2 linked regions of the Labrenzia sp. VG12 genome follow. The protein of the gene in region 2 interacts with the protein of the main gene of each other region in a pairwise test. Links are inferred from orthologs where the notes say so. Each region holds a gene or a part of one and is shown on either strand. Other genes may lie near its edges.

Region 1 (3,044 bases), 1.5 Mb from region 2 along the record:
ATGCCGAAGGATTCAGCGGCTTCATGGACAGGCGACTTCTTCAGGTCCATGCCGCGGCCCGCCGGTCGTGGCGGCTGCGAATAACAGGCCACCACGTCATGGCCCTGGCCAACGATTTCCATCAGGGTCGGCACCGAGAAATCCGGGGTGCCCATGAAGATAACGCGTAGAGACATGTGGTTCCTGAAGGGTTCTGGAGATTTGACTCCTTATTGCGTCTCGGGCCGCCGCTTGCAAGAGAATGATGCGGTTGATTAACGAAGACGGCTCAACAAACACAAATGTCATCCTGAGTGTCTGGCCCGAAGGTGATCCAGGGCGCAGCATAGATCGTTCCTGGCACGAACTCGCCCCCTCTCGGTTGTCATCCCCGCGAAAGCGGGGACCAAGTCACCTTATGAATCCGCGCTACAAATTAGATCTGACCTCACGGGATCCTGGTTTCCCGCTTTCGCGGGAATGACAAATGTGACTGAAGCATTCGCCCTGGCCATCACTTTCGGGCCAGACTCCGAGGAGGACCTCCAGGTCCGTTTCTACGGATGGGTTTCAGATTTCAGAACACGTGGCCCATCCTTGAAGACAGCGCTCGCGCGCTTTTTCAGGATGACGGAGTGGCGTGTAAACGGCGCTGATCAGATCAGGCCAGACCGGGCAGCAGGACCTTGAGACTGCTGGTCATCATTTCCATCGCGATGGCGGCCAGGATCATGCCCATCAGGCGGCTCATCACGCTGTTGGCGGTCTCGCCGATGAAGCGCGACAGGAACGGTGCCGCAAAGAAAGTCCCGACAAGAAGCGCGATCGAGGCGGAGACACCGGCAACGTAGGCGACTTCCTGCTCAACGTTGCTGACCTGCCCGCGGAAAATGATCATGGTCGAGATCGACCCCGGCCCCAGCAGGATCGGCACCGTCAGGGGATAGATCGCAGGATTATCCTGCGATTTCATGTTTTCCTTTTCCTTTGACGAGCCATGATGGGCCTGGGCTTTCTGGCCCCGGATCAGGTCCAGCGCGATCAGAAGGATCAGGAAGCCGCCGGCCAGTCGAAAGGCATCCAGCGAGATGCCGAACACTTTCAGGATGATGTTTCCGGACAGGCCGACGATCACCGCGCCCACACTGAGACTGATCATCAGCGTGAACGCCACCTTGCGCTCAAAGGCAGGGCCCCGGTCGGCCGTCAGTGACAGGAACACCGGCAGGTTGGCAATCGGGCTCATGATGGCAAAAAGCGCGGCGAAGATCTTCAGGAACAAGGCCTGATCCATGTCGTCCGCCCTTTTGTTGTCGCCGGGTCAGAGTTTGCCGGCGAGCTTTGCCTGTTTGGTGAATTTCTTGACCACCCGGTCGCGTTTCAGTTTCGACAGGTAGTCAATGAACAGCGTACCGTTCAGATGGTCAAGTTCATGCTGCACACAGGTTGCCAGCAGGCCGTCGGCCTTGATTTCCTGTTCCGCGCCGTCCCGGTTGAGAAACTTGACGGCGACTTCCGCCGGACGCTCGACATCCTCGAAATAGTCCGGGATCGACAGGCAGCCTTCCTGGTAGACGGACAGATCCTCGCTCGACCAGACGATCTCGGGGTTGATGAACACCATCGGTTCCTTGGGCGCGTCTTCCTTGGCGACATCCAGCACGAAGATACGTTTCAGGATGCCGATCTGGCTGGCGGCCAGACCGATGCCCGGTGCGTCATACATGGTTTCCAGCATGTCGTCGGCCAGGGCGCGGATGTCGTCATTGACGGTTTCGATCGGCGCGCAGGTCTCGCGCAGCACGGGATCGGGAATGGTGATGATCGAGCGTTTTGTCATGGGCCTGACATAGATAATCACGCGGCGCCGGTCAACGCGGAAATCGGCTGCCCGGCAGGCGTTTTCAACCGGCTGTCACTTGCGCGCGGATGGGCGCCCGCCCCGAATCGTTCTATGTTTGTTTCATGAACGAGATCCTGTTTGAGTTTGGCGGCCGCCCCGTCACGGTTCTGGAGACCGCGATCGCCGGCGGTCTGTTGCTGCTGGCGCTGATTGTCTGGCTTGTGCTGAAGACCATGCGCGAGATCCGCCTGCGGGCGGAAGCCGACACGGCGTCGGCAGAACGCATTCACGAACTGGAAAGCCACCTGTCGCAGCTCCTCAAAAGCCAGGGCGAGATGACCGGCCGCATGCAGACCATGGCTGAAGTGTTCGGCTCGCGTCAGTCGGACATGATGCGCGCTGTCAACGAGCGCCTCGACGGCATGGGCCACAAGCTCAACCTTTCCATGGCCGATACCAGCAAACGCACCCAGGACGGCTTGCGTCATCTGCATGAACGGCTGGCGGTGATCGACCGGGCGCAGCGCACCATCACGGATCTGTCCGGACAGGTCGGCCAATTGCAGGAGATCCTTTCCAACAAGCAGACCCGCGGTGCCTTCGGCCAGGGCCGGATGGAGGCGATCATTCAGGACCAGATGGCGCCGAGCACCTATTCCTTCCAGGCGACCCTTTCCAACAACAGCCGCCCGGACTGTCTGATCCACATGCCGAACGGCGCCCCGTCGCTGGCCATTGATGCCAAGTTTCCGCTCGAGGCCTACAACCTGTTGCGCAATGCGGAGAGCGACGAGCAGCTGAAATATGCCCAGGCGCAGTTCCGCCGGGACTTCACCAAACACATCCAGGATATCGGTGAGAAATACCTGCTGCCCGGAGAGACGCAGGACACCGCCTTCCTGTTCGTGCCGTCGGAAAGCATCTTTGCCGAACTCAACGAAAACTTCGAAGATCTGGTGCAGAAGGCGCACCGGGCCCGGGTCGTGATCGTGTCTCCGTCGCTCTTGATGCTGTCGATCCAGGTGATCCAGTCCGTGCTGCGTGATGCGAAGATGCGCGAACAGGCGCACCTGATCCAGGCCGAGGTCGGCCATCTGATCACCGATGTCGGCCGCCTGAACGACCGGGTCGGCAAGCTGCAATCGCATTTTGCCCAGGCCAACAAGGATATCGACCAGATCCTGATTTCCACCGACAAGATCACCAAGCGCAGCCGCAAGAT
Region 2 (3,096 bases):
TCCCACTTGTGCAGCTGAGACTTGCGCTTGCCGAAACGGATGGCCAGCAGAACGCCCAGAAACGTCAGCAGGATGCCGAAAATCTGGGTCGCGTTGAGATGTTCACCAAGGACCATCCAGCCGAGGATCGCCGACATGGGGGCATTTAGGGAAAACAGCATGGCGGTCCGGCGGGGGCCCATGCGGTTCAGCGTCAGGAACAGGGCCGTGTCACCCAGAAAGATGCCGATGAAACCGGACAGGACCAGCGGCACGAGATGATCGCCGGCAATGGAGCTCCAACCGGTGGTCAGGGCGACCCAGACGGACAGCATCAGCGCCACGAGGACCATGCGCGTGCAATTGAACGCAATTGCGCCCAGGTGCTGGGCCGGACCGGCGGACAGCAGACCCGTCAGGGCCCAGAGCGTTGCCGCCCCAAGGGCGGCGGCCTCATAGAGGAACATGGCTGCGATCCGTTAGGGGTTATCCGGAAGATCCGGGACCTGGCCCGTCCAGGCTGTTTCAAAAAAGGCGGCTTCCAGAACGCTCATGCGGCGGAAGAGATCGGCAAGATGCTGCTGGTGCTCTGCGGACAGGCCCGGACCGAGCCGATCCAGCTCTGACCTGATCCAGTCGACAAACGCCTGAAAGCCGGCAACGGCGTGGAGGTCGATCCATTCGGCTAGGTAGAAGGTCGCCGGGCGTTGTTTTTGCGCTTCCCGGAGGCCCCAGGTCAGGTAACACCATTCCGCGCAGAGCAGGCACGTGAGCCCGTCTTCATAGGAGCCCTTGCCGGCAGACGTCAAAAGCAGATCGGAAAAGGCCCGGGTCACGGGTCCCTGGGCTGCGGTCTCGTAGTTTTCCGGCAGGACACCGAGCGCCTTAAAGGAGCGCAGAAAATAGTCGTTTTCCTCAGATGTCAGCAGCGCCAGAAAACCGGCGAGCCGGGATTTGGACCGCATGCCGGGCGCTTTTGCCACCAGGTATCCAAGTGTGGAGGCCAGATCGGTGACAAAAGTGTAGTCCTCGATCAGATAGCGCGCATAGGCGGCTTCCGGCATGGTGTCATCGCCGATGGCTGCCGTGAAAGGATGCGTGCAGGCACTGGTCCAGTAAGGTTCCGCGCGGGCGGCAAGCCAGTCGGTAAAGCGTGCCTCGGGCGCAGTGGCCAGAAAGTCCTGAAAGGACCCGTTGAACGTGTCGGACATGGCGTGGCCATGCTCCCCTGGATTGTCAAAGAAAAACAGGCGCCGGATGGCGCCTGTTTTCCTCGATATCAAAAGTCTGCTCAGGCCGCAGCTTTTTTCGGCGAGATCAGGCCGCGGTTCACCAGAACCTCGGCGATCTGCACGGTGTTGAGCGCGGCGCCCTTGCGCAGGTTGTCGGATACCACCCACATGTTGAGGCCGTTCTCGACCGTAGCGTCCTCGCGGATACGCGAAATATAGGTCGCGTCCTCGCCTGCGCTTTCATAAGGCGTGATGTAACCGCCGTCTTCCTGCTTGTCGATGACGAGGCAGCCCGGCGCCTCACGCAGGATGTTGCGGGCTTCGTCCGCGGTGATCTCGTTTTCGAATTCGATGTTGACCGCTTCGGAATGGCCGATGAAGACGGGCACGCGCACGGCGGTGCAGGTCACCTTGATGGCCGGGTCGAGCATCTTCTTGGTCTCGGCCAGAACCTTCCATTCTTCCTTGGTGTAGCCGTCTTCCATGAAGGCATCGATATGCGGGATCACGTTGAAGGCGATGCGCTTCGTGAATTTTTCCGGTTCGATCGGATCGTTCACGAAAACCGCACGGGTCTGGTTGAACAGCTCTTCCATCGCGTCCTTGCCGCCACCTGAGACGGACTGGTAGGTGGCAACGACGATGCGCTTGATCTTGGCGTGGTCATGCAGCGGCTTCAGCGCCACGACCAGCTGTGCGGTGGAGCAGTTCGGATTGGCAATGATGTTCTTCTTGGTGAAGCCGGTGATGGCATCGGCATTCACTTCCGGCACGATCAGCGGCACATCCGCGTCGTAGCGCCAGGCGGAAGAGTTGTCGATGACAACGCAGCCCTGTGCGCCGATGCGCGGAGACCATTCCTTGGAAATGGTGCCGCCGGCGGACATCAGGCAGATATCCGTGTCGGAGAAGTCATAGTTCTCCATGGCCTGTACCTTCAGCGTCTTGTCGCCAAAGGAAACCTCGGTGCCCTGCGAGCGACGCGAGGCAAGGGCGACGACTTCGTCCGCCGGAAAGCCGCGCTCGGCGAGAATGTCGAGCATCTCGCGGCCGACATTGCCGGTGGCGCCTGCAATTGCGATCTTGAAACCCATCTTAGCTTAGTCCTTGTCCGTCTCCCCGCTGCGCCGGCTGCCCTGGTTCTGGATGGGCGTCGCCGGCTCCCGGCGCCTCCCATCCCCGGGGAGGCGGGATGAGCGGCACCGTCAAGCGGTGGTCTTGGTGGTCTTCGGTGTGCGTTTCAGTGCGGTTGCGGCATCGGTCCGGGTCTCGCCGCGCATGAAGGTAGCGCTGGCAAGGGCCAGGGACATCATATCCAGAATGTCGGCTTTCAGCCGGGTCATTGGGGGCTCGCAAACGTCAAAACTTGAGACGGCGGTGTTTTTGCCCGGAATATCGCTTGAGTCAACAAGGAAAACGATGGAATTGCGCGATTGGTATTCAACTTGTTGCTTGAAAGTGACGCATGGCTGTTTGTGCGGCCTGCTCATGAAGGGCGCGGCGATCGACCCGGCAGGATATCCGGCCGTGAATCTCGGCATCTTTCCCTCCAGGTTGCAGAAAGGACACTTTCAAAATGGCCGGTGAGAGTAAAGAGGGCTTTTGAGCAGCGCCTGCCGGCTTTCGTTGTTGACGTTGCGTCAATATGAGCGCTTCATGATCGGAGCAGCACCTTGAAGGACGGAGCTGAAGCCATGAACGACGACACTTACAACATTCTCTTTTTATGCACCCGCAACGCGGCACGGTCGGTCATGGCCGAAGCCATCGTCAATCGCCAGGGGCACGGGCGATTTCGGGCCTTTTCGGCCGGAACCAACCCGGCGAGGGAAGTGCGTCCGGAAGTCGTTCGCTTGTTGCAGCGCATGGACTGCAATGCCGAGGC

Evidence for each region.
Region 1: the proteins of CHH27_RS17625 (region 2) and def interact in binary tests that used the Escherichia coli proteins (3 or more experiments, as listed by UniProt). The link is inferred for Labrenzia sp. VG12 from one-to-one orthologs.

Annotation. Positions count from the first base shown.
Region 1 is NZ_CP022529.1:5,268,421-5,271,464, reverse strand. The notes cover bases 61-2,782. They hold def (peptide deformylase), read right to left. Parts: upstream 1,820-2,782; coding sequence 1,301-1,819; downstream 61-1,300. Other genes in these bases: CHH27_RS24325 (DNA recombination protein RmuC), read left to right, coding at 1,945-2,782; CHH27_RS24335 (MarC family protein), read right to left, coding at 641-1,273; fmt (methionyl-tRNA formyltransferase), read right to left, coding at 61-176. Outside these bases: more of fmt, read right to left, coding at 1-60; more of CHH27_RS24325, read left to right, coding at 2,783-3,044. UniProt on the Escherichia coli protein: Removes the formyl group from the N-terminal Met of newly synthesized proteins. Requires at least a dipeptide for an efficient rate of reaction. N-terminal L-methionine is a prerequisite for activity but the enzyme has broad specificity at other positions.
Region 2 is NZ_CP022529.1:3,817,389-3,820,484, reverse strand. The notes cover bases 289-3,062. They hold CHH27_RS17625 (aspartate-semialdehyde dehydrogenase), read right to left. Parts: upstream 2,306-3,062; coding sequence 1,271-2,305; downstream 289-1,270. Other genes in these bases: CHH27_RS17615 (arsenate reductase ArsC), read left to right, coding at 2,906-3,062; CHH27_RS27725 (hypothetical protein), read right to left, coding at 2,417-2,554; CHH27_RS17630 (TenA family protein), read right to left, coding at 459-1,190; CHH27_RS17635 (DMT family transporter), read right to left, coding at 289-446. Outside these bases: more of CHH27_RS17635, read right to left, coding at 1-288; more of CHH27_RS17615, read left to right, coding at 3,063-3,096.